3 regions of the Aestuariimicrobium sp. G57 genome follow, and region 1 is predicted to be linked to each of the others. Evidence: predicted binding sites of a transcription regulator. Region 1 holds the regulator's gene; each other region holds the start of a gene.
What was found. Region 1 encodes LexA, which represses DNA repair genes until DNA is damaged. Its sites were predicted from a motif close to TCGAACANNTGTTCGA; they were not measured.
Positions count from the first base shown of each region.

Region 2: ACQCX5_RS12300 (DUF222 domain-containing protein) is a predicted target of LexA. The motif match lies at 2,148-2,163, and genes of this name have one in related genera.
Region 3: ACQCX5_RS03330 (DUF6504 family protein) is a predicted target of LexA. The motif match lies at 2,123-2,138, and genes of this name have one in related genera.

Region 1 is NZ_JBNINW010000001.1:81,231-85,351, forward strand. It holds gene ACQCX5_RS00390 (ATP-dependent DNA helicase) at 1-1,347, shown strand, start outside; gene lexA (transcriptional repressor LexA) at 1,361-2,209, opposite strand; gene ACQCX5_RS00400 (hypothetical protein) at 2,697-2,897, shown strand; gene ACQCX5_RS00405 (RDD family protein) at 3,002-3,958, opposite strand; gene ACQCX5_RS00410 (DUF2752 domain-containing protein) at 4,095-4,121, shown strand, end outside.
Region 2 is NZ_JBNINW010000005.1:127,819-131,939, forward strand. It holds gene ACQCX5_RS12290 (hypothetical protein) at 1-1,186, opposite strand, end outside; gene ACQCX5_RS12295 (TrmH family RNA methyltransferase) at 1,188-2,000, opposite strand; gene ACQCX5_RS12300 (DUF222 domain-containing protein) at 2,365-3,738, shown strand.
Region 3 is NZ_JBNINW010000001.1:725,980-730,100, forward strand. It holds gene ACQCX5_RS03320 (DNA polymerase III subunit alpha) at 1-1,247, opposite strand, end outside; gene ACQCX5_RS03325 (SAV_6107 family HEPN domain-containing protein) at 1,258-1,674, opposite strand; gene ACQCX5_RS03330 (DUF6504 family protein) at 1,674-2,000, opposite strand; gene ACQCX5_RS03335 (LacI family DNA-binding transcriptional regulator) at 2,280-3,269, shown strand; gene ACQCX5_RS03340 (ABC transporter substrate-binding protein) at 3,334-4,121, shown strand, end outside.

The DNA.
Region 1 (4,121 bases):
GCCATAGATGCCATGCACGGCGGCACAGTGCTGCCCGAGCATGGGGCAGTGATCATTGACGAGGCCCACGACCTGGTCTCCCGGGTCACCGGTGCTGCCAGTGATGAGTTGAGCCCGCAGATCATCGAACGGGTGGCGCGGCGCGCACTCGGTTGGCTCACCGATGAGGCGGGCGTCGAACTGCTCGAGGCCGCCGAGGCGCTCGAGGACACCCTGGCGGCGGCTGAACTCGCCCGCATCACTGAGGATGGCCCGCTGGTGAGGGCATTTGCGCAGGTGCGTGACGCGGCGCGCAAGGCGACCAGTGAACTGACGGGCAAACAGGACCAGGGCCGGACCGTGCGCGGCGATGATGCCGAGAAGTCCCAGGCGGCAGCGGCCGTCAAGGAGATCTTCGACATCGCCGAACGGATGGCGGCGCTGAAGGGCACCGATGTGGTCTGGGTCTCTGAACGCGAGCGTGCTGGTCGATGGGCGCATGTGGCCCCCCTGTCGGTGGCGGGGCTCATGCGCGAGAAAGTGTTCGGCCAGACGCCCACGGTGCTGACGTCCGCGACGCTGACGGTGGGCGGCGAGTTCGAGAACGTCGCTGCGAGCGTGGGACTCAGTCGCAAGCAGCGGGTGGCCGACCCGGGTGTGGTGCTCGACGAGGAGGATGACGACGCGCCGTGGGCGTGGGCGGGCATCGATGTCGGTTCGCCGTTCGACTACCGCAAGCAGGGCATCCTGTATGTCGGTGCGGGGCTGCCGAACCCGCGTCGCGACGGGATGGCACCCGAACTGCTCGCAGAGATTGCGGAGCTCGTCTGGGCGGCGGGTGGTCGCACGCTCGGGCTGTTTGCCTCACAGCGAAATGCCACCGAAGCGGCCAAACATGTGCGTGCCCAACTGCCGAACATGACCATCCTGTGCCAGGGCGAGTCGCAGCTGAGCGACCTGACGAGCAGGTTCATCGCCGATCCCTCGGTGAGCCTGTTCGGCACGCTGTCGCTGTGGCAGGGGATCGACGTGCCCGGTGAGACGTGTGAACTCGTCATCATCGACAAGATCCCCTTTCCCCGCCCGGACGACCCGCTCATGCAGGCACGTCAGCAGGCCGTCACCGAGGCTGGCGGCAACGGCTTCATGTCGGTGGCTGCCGCCCATGCCGCGTTGCTGCTGGCCCAGGGCAGCGGGCGCCTCATCCGGCGCTCGACCGACCGTGGCGTCGTCGCGGTGCTCGACCCACGGCTGGTGACGGCCCGCTACGGCGGGTTCCTGCGCACGTCCCTGCCGGAATACTGGATGACCACCGATCGTGAGATGGCCGTGCAGGCGCTGCGTCGCCTGCAGCAGGCGCGCGACTGAGGCCGCGCGGCCCTCAGACCTTGCGCAGCACCGCGACGACCTTGCCCATGATCGAGGCGTAGTTGCCGTTGATGGGCTCGTAGTCCTTGTTGTGAGGCAGTAACCAGACCTGACCGTCTTTGCGCTTGAAGGTCTTCACCGTGGCCTCGTTGTCGAGCAGGGCCGCGACGATGTCCCCATTGACGGCAGTGTCCTGCTGGCGCACCACCACCCAGTCGCCGTCGCAGATGGCCGCGTCGATCATGGAATCACCCTTGACCTCGAGCATGAAGTGCACACCGTCGCCCACCAACTGGCGCGGCAGGGCGAACACGTCCTCGACCCGTTCTTCGGCGAGGATCGGCCCGCCGGCGGCGATTCGGCCGACCATGGGGACCGCCACACCGACTGGGTTCGCGTCGTTGACGCCGGTCTCGTCGACCTCTACCTCGGTGGGCTGCGTCTCGGCCTTTGCGGCGATCGGGTGGGGGCGGGGTGGCGCTGCGGTGAGGGCCAGGGACGGGGGGAGCTGCACCTCGAGCGCGCGGGGGCGTTTCGGGTCCCGACGCAGGAAGCCCTTGGTCTCAAGCGTTTTGAGCTGGTGCGAGACGCTGCTGGGGCTCGCGAGACCGACGGCCTCGCCCATCTCACGAATGCTCGGCGGGTAGCCGTGTGCGGCCACCGCATCGCGGATGACTTCGAGGATTCGGCGCTGTCGCGGCGTCAGGCCGTCGGCATCGGCCGGCCCATCGGGCAGGGAGGTGATGGTGCCGAGCTCTGCGGCGACCTCGGCATTGGTGGGTCGCCCCGGACCGCGGCGGGCGCGGCGAGGAGCCTGGGGGGCCGGGGCCTGAGCGCGTCGGGGGGATTCATCGGCAACCATGCACCCAGCTTACTGCCATCCATGACGTGATTCAAACACCTGTTCGAACTGGCGTGTCGCGGGCGACGCCGTGCCGACTTTGGGCTACGGGCGGCATGGGTGAGCGCGGCCGGGGACGTGCGCTGGAGATTTTGTCAGAGGCGGGTGATCAACTGTTCGTGCGTGGCGCTGGTGGTCGGCGAACGTGAGTCGAACGTTTGTTTGGAACAAGTGTTTGAATCGCGAGCCGTCAGCCGCTAGAGTCCATCTCGAACAGGTGTTCGAAGCTCGCAGCTGTTCCCCGAAGTTCCACACCCGTTGCGCAGGATGTGTGCACGGCCACCAGAGGAGAATCCACATGAGCGCTGTCACCCTCAACTCATCGGTCCGCGTCCAAGATGGACGTCGCCCGCGCGCGCGGGCCACCCGCCAACCGCTACCTGTGCAGCCTGTTGCACCGGCGCGGCAGCGTCGCGATGCGGGTCGGCCCCATGGGGCCGCATGCACTGTGTCTTCGGCGCTCGCCCCGGCACGGGGTGCGCGACGGTCGAGCAACCCCGGCCTGGGTGATCGGGCATTGCTGGCGATCATGGTGGCATTCGCGTTGGTCTTCGTGGTGGGCGTGGTGGTGGTCGTCCAGGGCTTGTGGACAGTCAGCGCACCCGATGGCGCTGCTGGCGATGACGTGGCTGTCGTTGCGTCGCGCTGAGCAGGCACTGAGCAGGCACAGCCGAATGTGAACAGGGCCCCAGCCGAATGGCTGGGGCCCTGTGCGCAAGGTGGCCCTCGAGGAGGTGGACCGTGCTCAGCTCATCACTGCTGGGCGACGTTGACCGGACCAGTCTGGCTGACGTCGATCACGTAGGTCTTCATGATCTTGTCGGCGATCGTCTGGCGCTTCGAATCCCACAGCGGGAAGAGCCAACCGATGAGGCAGATGAACGAGTCAACATAGTGCAGCAGGTAACGGATGAAGCTCTTGGCCAGACCGATCGGACGACCGTCCTCGCCGACCAACTGGGTCTTGGCGATCTTGCGGCCCCAGCTCTGGCCGGTGTGCTGGCTGACGAAGGCAAGGGCAAGGTACAGCAGCAGGCTGAAGATGATGTTCGGCCAGTTGTTGGTCTGGGTGACGCTCACCCCACCGCTGGTCGAGGTGACTTCGGGGGCGAAGATCAGGCTCAGGATGATGCCGGCGATGAAGCCGGGCAGCACGAAGTCGAGCAAGCCACCGAGGGCGCGCTTGCCCCAGTCTGCGAGCGGAATGCCCAGCATCGGATGCACCTTGGCGCCCGGAGCAGCCTGGACGCCATAGCCGGGTGTGGCACCGTAGCCGGGGGCTGCACCGTAGGGCTGCTGCGCGGCTCCCTGGTCCCAACCAGCGGCCTGCTGCTGGTTCCACTGGTCGGCGCCGGGATGCTGCTGGTTCCACTGGTCGGCGCCGGGCTGCTGCTGGCCCTGGTCCCAGGTGTTGCCGGCCGACTGCTGCGACTGGCCCCACTGGTCGGCGCCGGGCTGCTGCTGGCCCTGGTCCCAGGTGTTGCCGGCCGACTGCTGCGACTGGCCCCACTGGTCGGCGCCGGGCTGCTGCTGGTTCCACTGGTCGGCGGCGGGCTGCTGCTGGCCCTGGTCCCAGGTGTTGCCGGCCGACTGCTGCGACTGGCCCCACTGGTCGGGCTGCTGGCCCTGGTCGGCGCTGCCGCTCTGGTCCCACCCACTCTGGTTGTTGTCACCGTGAGGGGCGTTCGGATCGTTCCAATTGTTGCTCATCAGGTTCTCCATCAATTCCGGCGAGGCCGGATGGGCGTACTTGCCGGCCGGGTGTGGCCTCGTCACAATCTAGACCACCAGCCGGTCACACCAACGCGAATGGCCCAGACATTTGACGAACTGTCACACTGGAGAGGTGGGAGCGAAAAGCCAAGTCGCGTCG
Region 2 (4,121 bases), on a different contig from region 1:
TGCAGCAGGCCACCATCACCACCGTCATCACGACCCCCACGCCCACCAGCCACTGCCCGGGCGCGGGGGTCTCGACGTACTGGGTGTGCCCGACCCGGCCCACGAGCCACCAGGTGAGGCCAAGCAGCAGCGGCATCGGACCCCACAGTGAGGCCAGGTGGGCCAGCCGGTCCCACGGCCCGGAATCCTCACCGACTGTCTGGGCCAGCACCGGGTGTTGGGGGCGGGCACCATCGATGTCGCCGCGCTTGATGCGGTTCAGCAGCACGCGGCGGGTCAGTCCGTTGGCGAGCGCGCCCAGCAGTCCGTGCGCCACGATGATGGCGGCCACCACGAGCGCCAGCACCATGACGCCGACCCAGAAGCGGTCGAGGGTCAGCTCGATGCCCTCGCCGAACGTGCGTTCATCGCAGGTGCGGCATGGCTTGCGCACGATGACACCCAGGATGACGAGGCCTGCCGTGACGCTCACCCCCACGCCGACCAGCACCTCTGCGGCCCGCGCGACCAGAAGCAGCGTTCGAAGCCAGCCGGGGATGGGCCCAGCCCCCTGGGACTTCGCGGCCTTCCTGGCCTGCGCGCGTGCCTGGCCCAGGTCGTCCGACCACGTCTTTCGAGGTGACTGCTCGCTGAAGCCGGTGCGCAGCGACCTGGCCCACCAGAACGACCCCGCGGACAGGACCACCAACACGGCACCGATGATGACGGCCTGGATGCTGTCGGGAACATCATCGGCAAGGCTGATCAGCCCGAAGATGAACAGGAAGGCGCCGACCACCAGCAGGGTGCCGGCATAGCTGTACAGGGTGATGCGCAGCGTTTTGCGTGATTCCGAGGGCCAGAAACTGAGCTGGTGCTGGGTGGCCACCTGGTCGAGCCGCTGCGGCGCCAGTGTCTCAATGGCACGCCGGCCCGTCAGGCTGACCCAGTGCCATCCGGCCACGGCAAGCGGCGCCAGGGCGACGATCAACACGAAGACGATGCCGATGGCATAGCGCGACAGGGCATCGAACTGGTACCAGCGCCGCTCGACTTCGACCGCGTCCTCTTCGAGGGCCAACAGCGGCACGAACATGGTGAGCCAGCCGGCAATCAGCCCGATCAGCAACCGGGTGACCACGCTGAACATGATGCGCGGCACGGCGGGGGTGGGCATCTCGGCGTAACGCATGGGGGTTGTGGTCATGTCAGGCCCCCGCACCCAGCACGTAACAGGCGATGGCTGCTGCGGCTGAAACGTTGAGTGAGTCCACCCCGGCCTGCATCGGGATCGTGGCCACGATGTCTGCTGCCGCCAACCAGTTCTGGTCGAGCCCGTGACCCTCAGTGCCCAGCATGATCGCCACCTTGCCGCCCGCCACCAGCGGCGGCACAGAAGCGAGCGGCACGGCGTCCTCGGTCAGGGCCAGCGCCACGGTGACCCAGCCCTCACGGCGCAGCAGCGCCAGCTCGTCGTCGTCGGCCATGCGCGCCCACGGCAGCTGGAACACCGTGCCCATCGCCGTCTTGATCGAACGCCGGTACAGCGGGTCGGCAGCACGCGGTGAGAGCACGACACCATCCCAGCCGAGGCCGGCTGCACAGCGGATGATGGCCCCCAGGTTGGTGTGGTCGACGATGTCCTGCACGAGGACGAGCCGCTGCGCAGCACTCTCGAGCAGGGCTTCGAGGCCCGTCGGCGCCACCCGGTGGAACGAGCCGAGTGCACCGCGGTGCACGTGGAACCCGGTGACCCGTTCAGCGGTGTGCTCGTCCATGAGGTAGACGGGCACGTCGAAGGGCTCGACCAGTGCGCTCAATCCGTCCCACCAGCGCGGGGCCAGCAGCAGCGAGCGCGGCCGGAACCCCGCCTGCAGCGCCCGCTCGATGACCTTGGTGCCCTCGGCGATGAACATGCCGTGCTGGCTCTCGAGGCTGTGCCGCAGGGTCGTCTCACGCAGCCGGACGTAGTCAGCCAGACGAGGGTCGGAGGGGTCGGTGATCTCGATGAGGGTGGCCACGGACCAACCCTAGGGGCTCGCGGCTGCAGTGCGGTCGAGCGCGGGTTTGCGCCTGGCGGATTGACGGCCGGGCAGGGCGTCGGGCTGGGAAATAGTTGTCCACAGGTTCCGCTCGGGGGGTTGTGTGGGGGTCCCGGCTTGAGAGAATAGAACAACAGTTCGACACGAAGTGGTGTCGGGTGGTGTTTCTGTCCAGTCGAGATGAAGGGGCGAGATGGTCCGGATGGGATCCAACGCCGTAGTAGAAGACCGATTCAAACCCGCAAGACCAAGATCGAAACCGCGGCCGCCGATTGACCGGCGGCCCTCCGAGCAGCGGTTCGCGAAGACCGAGATCAGCGCTGAGGGGGCGCGGGCGAAGCTCGTGGCGTTGAATGATGCGTTCCTCGCCAAATGCCGGGCCGAGGCCGAGGAGTTCCGGCTGTATGCCGAGTTCGCCGACCAATACAGCTACATCCCCGAAGAATCACCCGTGCTCGCCGGCACGGAGCGGCTGGTGCAGTGGGGCGGGGACGGCACCCCGGGGGTGGCGGAGTTCTGCACTCTGGAGTTGGCGGCGGCGCTGCGGCAGTCGGAAGAAGCCGTCAGGCTCCACATCGCCCACGCCCTCGCTGTCAGACATCGGCTGCCGAACACGTGGGCGGTGCTCATGGACGGCCGGCTGCGGGTATGGCAGGCCACAGAACTCGCCAGCGCCACCTGGGACCTCTCCTACGAACAGGCCGTGGAGCTGGATCGGGACCTGCCCCACTGGCTCAACACCATGGCGTTCGGCCGGGTGCTCGAGTTCATCAAAGCCTGCGTGAAGGAACTGCTGCACGACCCCGACGCACCTCCACCCGATGAGACTCTGGCGAGGCGGCGGGTCGAGATCAACACCCGCGGTATCAACAATTCCGGGGCCGGGGTCGCCGACGTCTCCGCCACCATCGACACCGCGGATGCGATCTTCCTCGACGCCCAACTGAACCGGCTCGCCGAAATCCTCGCCCACGGCGGCAACCGCGAATCCCAGCAAGTCCGCCGCGCCCAGGCACTCGGCCTGCTCGCCACCCCAGCGCGGGCCCTACAACTGCTGCAGGCCGCCCTCACAGATGAGCTGCCCACTGAGGACGAGGGTTTCGATGCCCAGTGCCCGGCCCGGGGCCAGCGTGGCCACAGCTGCGGCACCATCACCGTCGACCCCGACCAGCTGCTCCCCCGGTCGGAGTTGGTCGTGCACCTCACCGACACCACCCTGCGCAGCGGCGACGGGCTGATCAAGGTCGAGAAGGCCGGCTCGCTACTCGCCGGCTGGGTGAAACACCTCACCGGCAACACCCGCATCAGCGTCCGTCCGGTGCTCAACCCCGACGAACTCGCTCCGACCGACGCCTACCACGTGCCGGCCCGGATGCGGGAATGGATCACCCTGCGCAACCCCCACGAAGCCTTCCCCTACTCCAAGAAACCCTCCCGCGGGCTCGACCTGGACCACACCATCCCCTGGACACCACCCCGACCAGGCCAAGAACCCCTGACCAGGCCGGACAACCTCGCCCCACTCTCCCGAAAGGTCCACAGGGCCAAAACCCACGGCGGCTGGCGACTGTCCCAACCCTCACCAGGCACCTACCTCTGGAAATCACCCCTCGGGTTCGGCTACCTCGTCACCCCCAGCCACACCTGGCTCATCGAAGACCCCACCGGACAGATCCTGCCCCGCCCCGACAACGGAGCAGACACCACCGCCGCCTGAAACACACCACACCGCCGCACCCGCCGCACCCCGGCGGGCCACCGGCATGCCCGAACGCAGGTCAGCCCCCCGGTTGCTGCGGCGGTCCCCAGTTCTGGGGTCGGCCATACTGCTGTCCCATCGGCTCCGGGTGCTGCCCTGGCTCCGGGTGGTGCCAGTCCACCGGATTGGCGTCCCCGGCATCCATGATGGGTTCTGGCCCGCCCGCTGGCAGCTGCGGCACCGTCTCGCCCTTGCCCACCTGGTTGCCGCGACGCGACAGTCCCGGGTTCTCGAGGCTGCGAGCCTCGGCGATCGCCTTCTCGACCGTCGCGTCCGAAGCGGCCTTCTCGCGCCGCTTCTGCTCCTCGATCTCGGCGAACACGTCGACCTTCTCGGGTGCG
Region 3 (4,121 bases), 640 kb from region 1:
ACCAGGCCGTGGGCCAACGGGTCGACCCCCGAGACACCCAGCAGGTGGTTGACCAGGCTGCCGGCCCCCGAGCCGCGGGCCGCGCAGCGGATGCCCAGGTCACGCACCAGGCCCACCACGTCGGCGACAGTCAGGAAGTAGGACGCGAACCCGAGGTGGTCGATGACCCCCAGTTCTTCGTCGAGCCGTTGCCGGACAGCGTCGAGGTGCCCCGGCCCGTACCGGTCGGGGATGCCGGCCTCGCAGCGCTGCTTGAGCACCGACATGGCCGAAGCGGCCGTGGTGCCGAGCACATCGAATTCGGGCAGGTGGACCTCACCCAGCCCGATGTCGGCACGCGGGTCGAGCTGGCAGCGCAGCGCCAGCATGCGGGTTTCGGCGATCAGGCGTTCGGCCCCGTCACGTCCACCGCGGCGACCGGACCTGTCGGCCACCTGCTCGGCGATGTCAATCATCTGCTTGCCGGGCTTGAGCCAGCCCTCGGCATTGCGGCGGTCGACATTGCGCAGGTCGAGCGGCACCAGTCGGCGGGCAGCATCGAGCACGTCGAGGGTGGGTGCCTGGTGGCGGTGGGCCATCCGCACCTGGTTGGTCAGCACCGCCCCGACCTGGTGCTCGTCGGCCAGCGCCACCATCGCACCGGCATGGTTGGCCGAATGGGGTCCGTGCCCCTTGACCTGGTGGTTGGACGCCGCAAGCACGACCTGTTCGGGGCCCAGCGCGTCGACCCAGCGCCGCAATTGTGCCGCGGCCCGCAGCCGGTCACCGTCGGCCACCGCGGTGCCCACGGGTGAGTCGGCACCGAGCATCACCACGAGGTCACCATCGGCGCCGTGTTCGGCGATCAGTTCGAGGCTGCTCACCGGGTCACCGCGGCGGCCAGCGAGGTGGGTGGCTGTGGTGAGGTGGCACAGGCCGGCCCAGCCCTTGCGCGACGTGGCCAGCACCACCACCCGCGGCAGCCGGGGGTCGCGCAGTTCGCCACCCTTGGCGGCACTGGCCCGGCGTTCGGGGGCCCGCTGCCAGGGGTCGGGGACGGCGAGGTCGACGCCGAGTACCGGGGCCACCCCGTGACGCAGGCAGGCCTTGGCGAACCGGATGGCACCATAGAGCCCGTCGCGATCAGTCAGCGCCAGCGTGTCCATGCCATGGTCGGCGGCCGCGGCCACCAGGTCACCGGGGTGTGAGGCACCGTGCTGCAGGGAATAGCCCGAGGCCACCCGCAGGTGCACGAAAGGATCGCTCATCGAGGACCACTCATCCCGCCGACCTGCCCTGCCCCGCGTCGAACCCCTTGCCGCCCTCGAACCGCTGCGCCCAGTCGATCACTGCCTCGCAGAACCCGTCGGCATCGCGCAACAGGTCGTCGGCCTCACGGTCGCTGACCTGCAACCGACCTGCGGCGATCGAACGCCGCCGCGACTGGGTGGCGGCGAAATAGGCCGCCCACTCCCCCAGCGCCGGCACCGTGCTGGCCAGCAGCGGCCACGGGTCACCCAGGTCGACGGGGATGCGTCGTCCGGTGCGGGCCAGCACCGCGGCATCGGCGGCCAGCGCCACCGCATACTGCGCCTGCAGGTAGCGTTCGGCCGGCGCATCGCACAGCAATGCCTCGATCACCAGGGTGCGGGCATGGCGCACATCGGGCACCCAGACCGGTTCTGCGGCGTTCATCAGTCCACCACCCCACGCAGTTGCCATGCCGCCCGCGAGGGGGCATGGGCCAGTTCATAGATACCGCGGCTGCCGGGCATGCCGTTGGCCGCCTCGACACGCCACACGTTCACCTCACCGATCAGGTCGTCACCGCCTGCCTCGTCAAGGACCTCGACCTGTTCGCCGCGGGCGGCGCGCACCGGCGCACTGGTCCACCACGAACCCGTCTCGATCCAGTGGCCCTCAACCGCCAGCACCCGCCACAACGCCCCGCGCCAGATGAACCTGCTGGGTGCCTCGTCGCGGTCACAGCTGACCTCGACGGGATCATCATGTCTGCGCATGCTCACAGCCCTCCCCGAACTGATGCGAGAGCCCGGTGCGGACAGGGGTCGAAGCCGTCCGCACCGGGCCGTCCCGGTGGTGTTCCCGCAAGCCTTCCCCTGACTCGCGAGAGTTCTTTCATTCGAACATCTGTTCGAACATCTTCACTATAACCCCACCCCCAAGTCCGCCGTCAAGCCCCGATTTGGCCACCCCCCTTGGCAGACCCCCGGGCCGTCAGGTACTCTCGAATTGGGAGCGCTCCCAATCACCATGAAGAAGGATCAGGAGGCGCAACGATGCACCGCCCCACACTCGAAGACGTCGCCCGCGCCGCCGGGGTCGGCCGCGGCACCGTGTCGCGCGTCCTCAACGGCGGCTCGGTCTCGGCCCGCACCCGGGCCAAGGTTGAGGCCGCCATCATCGAATGCGGCTACGAGGCCAACGTCCATGCACGCTCACTCGCTTCAGGGCGCAACAACGTCTATGCCGCCGTGCTCACCCAGCCCTACGGCGAACTGTTCGAAGACCCGACGTTCGGCAACATGCTGGCGGGGCTGTCCTCGGCCCTCACCGGCACCGAGATCGGCCTGTCGCTGCTGATTGCGACCAACGAGGACGAGCGCGAGCGGGCGATCCGCCACCTCGACCCGGGGCGCGTGGACGGCGTGGTGCACCTCACGCCCCACATCGATGACCCGATCCTCGCCTCGCTCAACCCCGACCTGCCCACCGTGCTCTGCGATGTCATCGACATCTCGCGCCCGAACCTGTGGGCCGTGCACGCCGATGACGTGCTCGGTGGCCGGTTGGGCGCGCAGCACCTGGTCACCCAAGGTGCCCGCACGATCGCCATCATCGCCGGCCCGGACGACGCCCCCTCGGCCAGGGGCCGCCTGGACGGCCACCGCGAGGCCCTCGGCAACCTGTTCCGCCCAGACCTCGTCATCGCCTCGCCCTGGGGCAGCGAGGGCGGCGCGAGCGCCATGGCCGCGCTGCTGGCCCGCGAACCCGGCATCGATGCCGTGCTGTGCGCCTCTGACCGCCAGGCCATCGGGGCCATGACGGTGCTGGCGACGCAGGGACGACGTGTGCCCGACGATGTGCGGGTCGTGGGCTTCGACGACCAGGCCATCGCCGCCCGCACCCAACCCGCCCTCACGACCGTGCGCCAGCCCATCACCGAGGTCGGGGCCGAGGCCGGGCGCCTGCTGCACCGCGTGCTGGCGGGCGAGGCCGCCGCATCGATCCTGCTGCCCACAGAACTGGTCGTCCGGGCATCTGCCTGAACGTCGAGACCTCAACACACCAACCTGCCGCACCCACCACCACACACCACGAAAGGAGAACCACATGCACGAGGCCCTGGCCCCCGTCACCAGACGCACCGCCCTGCTCGGCACCCTCGGGATCGGCGCCGTCGCCGCCCTCGCAGGCTGCTCAGCAACCTCCGCACCCGCGGGCGCCGTGTCCGTCGGTTCCTATGAATCCGATGCCATCCCCCGCACGTCGATGCGCACCATGATGGACAACTTCCCCGGCGGCACCGTCGACATCAACGTGCTCGACCACGAGACGTTCAAGTCGAGCATCAACAACTACCTGCAGGGCAACCCGAACGACGTGTTCACCTGGTTCGCCGGCTACCGCGCCCGCTACTTTGCCGAGCGCGGCCTGGTCGCCAACCTCGACGACGTCTGGGCGAACCTCGACGGCATGCCCGCATCGATGCGCGCCTCGTCGGCCGGCAAGGACGGCGGCATGATCTTCCTGCCCAGCACCTGGTACCCCTGGGCGGTCTTCTACAAGCCGAGCCTGTGGGCCAAGCAGGGCTGGACCCCGCCAACCACGCTCGACGAATGGGTCAGCCTCAACGAACAGATCAAGGTTGCGGGCATCACCCCCATCGGCATGGCCGACCTCGAGGGTTGGGAAGCCATGGGCACGTTCGACATGCTCAACCTGCGCGTCAACGGCTACGACTACCACGTCTCGCTGATGGCAGGCGAAGAGGCCTGGGACGGCGACAAGGCCCGGGCAGTGTTCCGCGCCTGGGACGAGCTGATGCCCTTCCAGCAGGCCGACCCGCTGGGCCGCGCCTGGCAGGAGGCCGCCCAGGGACTGCTGCAGGAGAAGACCGC